DNA from 4 places in the Halomonas sp. 707D4 genome. Region 3 is predicted to be linked to each of the others. Evidence: predicted binding sites of a transcription regulator. Region 3 holds the regulator's gene; each other region holds the start of a gene.
The links. The regulator PhoB, encoded in region 3, activates phosphate uptake and scavenging genes when phosphate is short. The targets are predictions, from matches to a motif close to TGTCATANNNNTGTCANA.
Positions count from the first base shown of each region.

Region 1: BIS11_RS03110 (Na/Pi symporter) is a predicted target of PhoB. The motif match lies at 1,065-1,082, and genes of this name have one in related genera.
Region 2: ugpB (sn-glycerol-3-phosphate ABC transporter substrate-binding protein UgpB) is a predicted target of PhoB. The motif match lies at 783-800, and genes of this name have one in related genera.
Region 4: BIS11_RS13835 (glycosyltransferase family 1 protein) is a predicted target of PhoB. The motif match lies at 1,349-1,366, and genes of this name have one in related genera.

Region 1 is NZ_JAMZBD010000039.1:1,251-3,449, forward strand. Features, by position in the region: gene BIS11_RS03100 (bile acid:sodium symporter family protein) at 1-710, shown strand, start outside; gene BIS11_RS03105 (helix-turn-helix domain-containing protein) at 707-1,006, opposite strand; gene BIS11_RS03110 (Na/Pi symporter) at 1,145-2,199, shown strand, end outside.
Region 2 is NZ_JAMZBD010000149.1:2,689-4,887, reverse strand. Features, by position in the region: gene argE (acetylornithine deacetylase) at 1-631, opposite strand, end outside; gene ugpB (sn-glycerol-3-phosphate ABC transporter substrate-binding protein UgpB) at 903-2,199, shown strand, end outside.
Region 3 is NZ_JAMZBD010000049.1:6,230-8,428, forward strand. Features, by position in the region: gene ubiA (4-hydroxybenzoate octaprenyltransferase) at 1-820, shown strand, start outside; gene phoB (phosphate regulon transcriptional regulator PhoB) at 913-1,602, shown strand; gene phoR (phosphate regulon sensor histidine kinase PhoR) at 1,606-2,199, shown strand, end outside.
Region 4 is NZ_JAMZBD010000374.1:317-2,515, forward strand. Features, by position in the region: partial or broken gene BIS11_RS13830 (lysylphosphatidylglycerol synthase domain-containing protein) at 1-206, opposite strand, end outside; gene BIS11_RS13835 (glycosyltransferase family 1 protein) at 178-1,299, opposite strand; partial or broken gene BIS11_RS13840 (exoribonuclease II) at 1,429-2,199, opposite strand, start outside.

The DNA of each region.
Region 1 (2,199 bases), on a different contig from region 3:
CGGTGCTGGTCTACGTTCCCATGTCGCTTCTCGGCTGGCTGACCGGCCGGGCGTTCTTCGCCGGCGGGGCGCTGGCCGCCGGCCAGACCCTCGTGGGGGCGCTGCCGACCGACGTGTCGTCACCGCTTCTGGTGCTCATGGCGCGCGGCAACGTAGCCATGGCGGCGGTGTTCAACGCGTTCAACACGGCGCTTTCACCGCTCATCGTGCCGTTTCTGTTCGTCTGGCTGACCGGGATCGAGCTTGCGAGCCCGCTGGGGGCGATCGTGGGGCAACTGGTGATGATCGTGCTGCTGCCAACGCTTCTGGGCGTGGCGCTGCGCACCGGGTTCGGCGGCTTCTTCGCTCGCTTCGACGACCTCTACGCGGGCCTGGGCTCCTTGGTGTACCTCTTGATCCTGCTGGCCGTGGTGGGGCCGAACGCGGCGACCATTCTGGGGTACGGCGCCTACGCGCTGGTGATCGCCGCCGCGGCCCTGTGCCTGAACCTGGCCGGCTACGCCGTCGGCCTGGCATCGCGACTCGTCACCCGCGACCGCCAGGAGGTGATCGCTTTCCTGTTCACCACCAGCAAGAAGGAGTTCAGCATCGCCGCGGCGTTCGTGGCCGCGTCAGGCCTTCCGGCGGAGGTCGCCATTCCCGCGGCGTTCTTCGCGGTGATCCAGATGATCACCTCGCCCTTGGCGGCGCGCCTGCTGGTCAGGCGCTAGCGATAGCCCAGGGCCGTGCCCAGGCGCTCGGCGTTGGCCGCCACCCAGGCGGGGTCGATCGCGCCCCACGCCTTGATCACGTAGCGGCCGCTGTTGTGGCGCTCGCCCTGGGTGGGTTCGAAGACGCAGTCGATATCGAGTTCGCCCAGGGAGGCGATGGTGTCCTGGGCAGTGCGCCGGGGCATGCCGGTCGCCGTCATCAAGTCGGGCACGCTGTGGATGCCATGGTCGATGAGGTAGGCGACGTAGAGGCGGCGGTAAAAGCTCGAACGGGTCTTGCTCAGGGCATCGGTCATGGTGGTTTCCGGCAGCGTGGTGAGGGGAAAGCCGCGCGATTCGCGGGTGTCGTCGAAGTGTCACTTGGGTGTCACCTCCCGCGTCCACCCTGAGGTGGTAGGCACCTTGGGCGTTGCACACCACGGGAGGGTATCGCCATGATCGACACGACCAGCCGCGCCACGCAAGAGAGCTACCTCGACCAGGGTCAGCAGGCCAGGCAGGGCCGGCTGCGCCAGTGGCTGACACTTCTGCTGCTAGTCTACTTTCTGATCTGCGCGGTATCCATCGTCGGCGACGGCTTCAAGCTCGCCACCGGCGATCACGCCGAGCGGCTGTTCGAGTTCGCCACCAACCCCTTCGTCGCGCTGATGGTGGGCATCGTCGCCACCGCCCTGATCCAGTCCTCCTCCACTGTCACCTCTGTGATCGTCGCCCTGGTGGCCGGGGGCCTGCCGGTCGCGGTGGCAATACCCATGGTGATGGGCGCCAATGTCGGCACCACGGTCACCAATACCCTGGTGAGCCTCGGTCACGTCAGGAACAAGGACGAGTTTCGACGCGCCTTCGCCGCCGCCACGGTGCACGACTTCTTCAACCTGCTGGCGGTGGTGATCCTGCTGCCCATCGAGATCCTGTTCGGCCCGCTCGAGCGAATGGCCTCGGTGATCGCCGGGCTCTTCTACAGCGATGCGGATCTCTCCATGGAAAGCGTCAACGTGGTAGGGCGGGCGACGGAGCCGGTGACCGGACTGATCGAGCGGCTCGCCTCGATGCTGCCCGGCATGATGCCCGGCATCGCGATGATTTTGCTCGGCGTGGCGCTGATCTTTCTATGCATTCGCTATATCGGCAAGCTCTTGAAGGCGCTGATGGTCGGGCGCGCCCGCCAGATCATGCTCAGCGCCATCGGCCGTGGCCCGCTCACCGGGGTGGCCTCCGGGGCGCTGGTGACGCTTCTGGTGCAATCCTCCTCGACCACCACCAGCCTGATGGTGCCCATGGCGGGCTCCGGCGCCTTCACGCTGCGCCAGATCTACCCGTTCACCATCGGCAGCAACCTCGGCACTACCATGACCGCGCTGCTCGCCGCCACGGCCATCTCCGGCCCGACGGCGATGCTGGCGCTCGAGATCGCCGTGGTGCATCTGCTGTTCAACCTGTTCGCCGTCGTGATCATCGGGGGCGTGCCGTTTCTGCGCCTGCTGCCGGT
Region 2 (2,199 bases), on a different contig from region 3:
CGATGAAGGTGACCAGCCGCGCGGCGACGTGGATCGCCGAGGTGCCCTGGTTGACCTGGCTGCTGTGCGCCTCGACCCCGGTGACCGTGGTGCGCAGGTTGGTCGCGCCCTTCTGGGCCACCACCGGCTGCATCAGGGTCGGCTCACCGACGATCACGTGAGCGGTGGTGGAGTAGCGCTCGAAAAAGCGCTCGATCAGCGCAGGCGCCCCGACGCAGCCGACCTCCTCGTCATAGGAGAAGCCGAAGTAGATCGGCTGGGCGAGCGGCGCCTCGACCCACTCGGGAACCTTGGAGAGCGCGCAGGCGATGAAGCCCTTCATGTCGCAGCTGCCGCGGCCATAGAGCCGGCCATCGCCGCCATCGTGGAGCGTGAACGGGTCCGTCGACCAGGGCTGGCCCTCGACCGGTACCACGTCGGTGTGGCCGGAGAGCATCACCCCGCCCGGCGTGTCCGGGCCGATGCGGGCGATCAAGTTCGCCTTGGTGCCGCACGGGCTCGTCACCCGCTCCGAAACGACGCCGTAGCCGGCGAGGTACTCCTCCACGAACGCGATCAGCGCGAGATTGGAGCCTTTGGAGGTGGTATCGAAGGCGACCAGGCGGGTCAGAAGCGAAATGGCGTCAGTCATGGGGCTCTCTCATGGGCTCTCTCACGGAGCTCTTTCACAGAGCTCTCTCACAGAGCTCTCGTTGGTTGTGCAATGGCGTTCACCCTATCACCGGCCACTGTTATCGCCTACTGCCAAAGTTGCATGAATCTTGCGCCCGCCGCCGGTTATCGTTCATCAATCTGTCATCTAAACTCACTACTGTTCGGTGCACCCAAAACCTCAACAAACGCACTGTGCCACCTGGCGATGCCAGGGCGACAAGGAGCCTACTATGTCTAAGGAGACTACTATGTCTCGTTTCACGTTACGCGCGCTGTCGGTCGGTATCGCGGCCGCCACCCTGAGCGTTTCCGCCCAGGCGGCGACCGACATCACTTGGTGGCACTCCATGGGCGGCGAGCTCGGCGAGCGCCTGGTCGGCCTGGCCGAGGAGTTCAACGCCACCCAGGACGAGTACCGGGTCGTTCCCTCCTACCGGGGCGAGTACGAGCAGACCATGGTCAACACCATCGCCGCCTTCCGCGCCGGCGAGCAGCCGCACATCGTGCAGATCTACGAAGTGGGCACCGGCACCATGATGGCCGCCCGCGGCGCGATCTACCCGGTGTTCGAGCTGATGGAAGAGCACGGCAACACCTTCGACCCCAATGACTACCTGCCCGTGGTGACCGGCTACTACACCGACACCGACGGCAACATGCTGTCGATGCCGTTCAACTCCTCGACGCCGATCCTCTACTACAACAAGGACGCCTTCGAGGCCGCCGGCCTCGACCCACAAACGCCGCCGACCACCTGGGCACAGATGGGCGAGATGGGCCAACAGATCGTCGATGAAGGCGCGGCGCAGTGCGGCTTCACCATGGCCTACGCGGCGAACTGGATCGGCCTCGAGAACTTCTCGGCACTGCATAACCTGCCGATCGGCACCCAGGAGAACGGCTTCGGCGGGCTCGACACCGAGTTCGACTTCAACGGCGAGATGCAGGCGCGCTTCTGGGATCAGTTGAAGGAGTGGAGCGACAGCGGCGTCTACAGCTACGGCGGCCCGGCCAGCGGTCCGGACGCGGCGCCCTCGTTCTACGCCGGCGACTGCGCGATGTACATGAACTCCTCGGCGTCGCGCGCGGACGTGCTGGCCAATGCCGACTTCGAGGTCGGTTTCGGCATGCTGCCTTATTATGACGACGTCGACGGCGCCCCGCAGAACTCGATCATCGGCGGCGCGACCCTGTGGGTGCTCGCCGGCCACGAGGAAGACGAGTACGCCGGCGTGGCGGAATTCCTCGAGTTCCTGTCGCTGCCGGAGGTGCAGGCCGAGTGGCACCAGGAGACCGGGTATCTGCCGATCACCACCGCCGCCTATGAGCTGAGCCAGGAGCAGGGCTACTACGACGAGAACCCGGGCGCGGACATCGCCATCGAGCAGATCAACCTCAACGAGCCCACCGAGAACTCCAAGGGCCTGCGTTTCGGCAACTATCCGCAGGTGCGCATGATCCTCGACGAGGAGTTCCAGGCGGTGCTGGCGGGTTCCAAGGATGGCCAGCAGGCGCTGGACGACGCGGCGCGCCGCGGCAACCAGA
Region 3 (2,199 bases):
CCGGCCCATCGGCACCTGGCTTCTGATGTGGCCGACCCTCTGGGCGCTGTGGGTCGCCGCCGAGGGCGTGCCGGGACGCGGGCTGCTCTTGATCTTCGTCGCCGGGGTCTATGCCATGCGTGCGGCGGGCTGCGTGGTCAACGACTACGCCGACCGCCATTTCGATGGCCACGTCAAGCGCACCAGGCACCGGCCGCTGGCGACCGGGCGAATCAGCGAAACCGAAGCCAAGGGGCTGTTCATCGTGCTGGTGGCGGTGTCGTTCATCCTGGTGCTGTTGACCAACGCCTTCACCGTGATGCTTTCGGTGGGCGGGCTTTTGCTTGCCGCCGCCTACCCGTTCATGAAGCGCTACACCCACTTCCCCCAGGTGGTGCTGGGGGCGGCGTTCTCCTGGGCGATTCCCATGGCCTTCGGCGCCACGCTCGGCCATGTACCGCTGGAGGCGTGGGTGCTGTTTCTGGCCAACGTGTTGTGGACCGTCGCCTACGACACCCAGTACGCCATGGTCGACCGCGACGATGACCTTAAGATCGGCATCAAGTCCACCGCCGTATTGTTCGGCGATGCCGACCGGCTCATCATCGGGCTGTTGCAGCTGGCCACGCTCGCGCTCCTGGCCTGGGTCGGCGTTCGCGTGGGACTGGGCGGCTTCTTCTGGCTGGGGCTCGCGGCGATGGCCGCTACCTTCGTGCATCAGCAGCGCTTGATCGTCCACCGCGAGCGTGACGCCTGTTTCCAGGCGTTTCTGAACAACCATTGGTCGGGGCTTGTGCTCTTTGCCGGGCTCGCCTTGAGCTATTGGCCGGTGGCGGGCTAATGTAACGCTTGTCATAAAAATGTCACCTGGCCATGGTGTGATTGTCATCGCTATGTCATCGACCCCCTTCGCCGGAACCCCGAGGCCCGCCCATGACCGCCAAGACCGTTTTGATCGTCGACGATGAGGCGCCGATTCGCGAGATGATCGCCGTGGCGCTGGAAATGGCGGACTACCGCGTGCTGGAAGCGGACAACGCCCAGGATGCCCACGCCCTGGTGGTCGATCACCAGCCGGATCTTCTGCTGCTCGACTGGATGATGCCCGGCACCAGCGGCATCGAGCTTGCCCGTCGTCTCAAGCGTGAAGAGGCGACCGCAGAGCTGCCCATCATCATGCTCACCGCCAAGGGCGAGGAGGACAACAAGATCCAGGGCCTGGAAGCCGGTGCCGACGACTACATCACCAAGCCCTTCTCGCCGCGCGAGCTGGTGGCACGGCTGAAGGCCGTGCTGCGCCGTACCACGCCGCGCGGCATGGAAGATCCGGTCGAGATCAACGGCCTCTTGCTCGACCCGGTGAGTCACCGGGTGAGTGCTCATGGCAAGGCGCTCGAGATGGGGCCGACCGAGTATCGTCTTCTGCAGTTCTTCATGACCCACCAGGAGCGCGCCTACACGCGCAGCCAGCTGCTCGATCAGGTATGGGGCGGCAACGTCTACGTGGAGGAGCGCACCGTCGACGTGCATATCCGCCGGCTGCGCAAGGCGCTGGGCGAGGCGCACCAGAACCTGATCCAGACGGTACGCGGCACGGGGTATCGCTTCTCCGCCCGGGTGTAACGCATGCACCTGTGGAGCCGGGAGCTTTGGCGCATCGCGTGGCTGGGCACGCTCGGCGTCGTGCTGGGCTGGCTCTTCGGCGCCCCGGGCTTCGGACTCGCCCTCGGTTTGGCGGCGTGCCTTTTCCACCACTTGCGTCAGCTGCGCGCGCTCTACCAGTGGCTCACTCTCGAGCCCAGCGAAGAGCCGCCCGCCGCCAAGGGGCTATGGGGCGACCTGCTCGATCGCCTGTACCGCTACCAGAAAAGCCAGCGCATCACCCAGGGGCGCCTGCGGGCCATGCTTGCACGCATTCAGGAGTCTTCCGAGGCGATGCGCGACAGCGTGGTGATGCTCGACCGCCACGGTGATCTCGAGTGGTGGAACAGCGCCGCCACCGAGATGCTCGGACTGCAGACCGCTCATGACCGGGGCCAGCACATCACCAACCTGCTGCGCGACCCGGGGTTCGTGCGCTACTTCGCCTCACGGGAGTACGGCGAGCCCTTGACGTTGACCTCGCCCATCGACGAGCGGCGCATTCTCCAGTACCAGATCACGCTCTACGGCGACGACGAACGCCTGCTGATGGCGCGGGACATCACCCGCCTGCACCGC
Region 4 (2,199 bases), on a different contig from region 3:
CGCAGCGCGTTGATGTTCCAGCAAAGCGCCGCCGTGACGAGCATCAGCGCCAGGAGCGTGAAAGGAAACGCCTCGAGGTGAGCGAGCGCCTGCTCTCCGCCGGCCATCGAGGTCAGCGCCAACGGCAGCGCCAGCGCCGCGAGCAGCAGCACGAGCTGGTAACGGCGAAGGCGAAACCTAGCGCGAACGGGTTCGGGAGAGGGCATCGTGGCACTCGGCGGCGGTCAGGGTGCGGTAGTGATCGAGCAGCTCGCCGATCACCGTGGGCCAGCCGAAGCGACGCTCGACGAAGTGGCGGGCGAAGCGGCCGCTGGCGGCGATGTCGTTGGCGAACAGCGCCCGGCAGGCCTCGCTCATCGCCTCCGGGTCCAGGGGCGGGCAGAGGATGCCGCCGCCCAGCGGCACGTTCTCGATCAGCGCGCCGGCGCGGGCGCCGATCACCGGCAGACCGCTGGCCATCGCCTCCTGGGCGATCAGCCCGAAGGTCTCGCGGGTGCCGGCGTGAAGCAGGGCGTCGCTGCTGGCCAGCGCCGTGGCCACTTCGTGCACGCCGCAGCAGCGGCTCACCGCGGTCACGTTGGCCGGCACCCGTGTCGGCATGCCCGGACCCATCAACAAGAGGTGGTAGTCGCTGCCCAGCCGCTGCAGGGTGGCAAGCAGCACATCGATGTTCTTCTCCCGCGAGAAGCGCCCGACGAAGATCAGCAGGCGCTTCTCCTCGCCGATCCCCATCCGCGCGCGAAGCGAGGCATCCCGGTGGCGAGGATGAAAGCGTTCGAGATCCACGCCCAGCGGCTGCACCCGCACGTTGGCCACGCCCCACTCCACCAGGCGCTCGGCCATGGCCTGGCAGGGAGCGAGCACGCTGTCGAAGCGCCGGTACAGGTCGACCACGTAGCGAATCAGCCGGTCGCGCACGCGCTCGCCGAAACGATCGCCCATCAGGTGCGGAAGGTCGGAGTGGTAGAAGCCCACCACCGGCACCCCCAGGCGCTGGCCCGCCTCGAGGGCTGCCCAGGCGGTGACGTAGGGGTCGCCGGCCTCGATGAGATCCGGGGAGAGTTCGATCAACGCCTCGCGCCAGGCCCTGCGGCGCAGCGGAAAACGGTAGCCCTGGCCCAGCGGCAGGTGCGGGGCGGCCAGGGTATGCAGGTCGCCCAGGCTATCGCGCTCGGCGCCGGGCACCAGCAGGCTGGTACGCACGCCGGCGGCGTTCAAGACGCGGTGCTTGGCCTGCAGGTAGGTACGTACGCCGCCGCTGGACGGCGCATGGAACATGGTGATATCGGCCGTATGCAAGGTCATCTCCGCGCCACGCAAGTGTCATCGGATCACCATAGAGCAGAAATAAGACAGTTCGACGACAGCGCGACCAGAACGAAAACGCCACGGCAAGGGCCGTGGCGTAAGGTGCGGGCGAAGGAGAGGTCAGGCCGGTCGTGCGACCAGCGAGCGGGTCTCCTCGCGCGCCTCGGTGAGGGCCACGCGCAGCGCGTCGCCGAGCTTGTAGCGCTCCTCGCCCTCGATCTGGATGCGGCCCTCCTTGTCGTCGATCACCACCTTGTCGCGATCGGCGTGCATCAAGGGAGCGGGCACGAAGGCGGTGGCGCCGTTGGCGAGCAGGCGCACGCGCATGCCGCCGCGGTTGATCGCCATGATCTCGGCCTCGAACACCTCCTGATTCTGAGCCGCCGGGGTCAGGTAGCGCACGTAGAGCCAGTCCTTCACGTCGCGCTCGGCCATACGGTTGAGGCGGCGACGCTCGGTGAGCTGCTCGGTGAGCGCCTGGCTCGCTTCCGCCGGGGCCTGCTCGCTTTTCAGCACGCGCTTGATCAGGCGATGGTTGACCATGTCGCCGTATTTCCTGATCGGCGAGGTCCAGGTGGCGTAGGCGGCAAGCCCGAGGCCGAAGTGCGGGCCCGGCTGGGCGGACATCGTGGTGAAGCCCTGGAAGCGGCGCAGGCGCGCGTCGAGCCAGGCGTCGTCACGGGTTTCGAGGGCGCGCTTGAGTTCCTTGTAGTGCTCGAGCTCGGTGAGCGCCTCGAGGCCCACGGTGATCTCCTGGCCGGCGAGGAACTCTTGGGCGGCTTCGGCCTTTTCCGGCTCGAAGGCGCGGTGCACGTTGAAGATGCCGTGGCCGATGTGAGAAGCGAGGAAGTCCGCGCAGCAGGCGTTGGCGGCGATCATCGATTCCTCGAT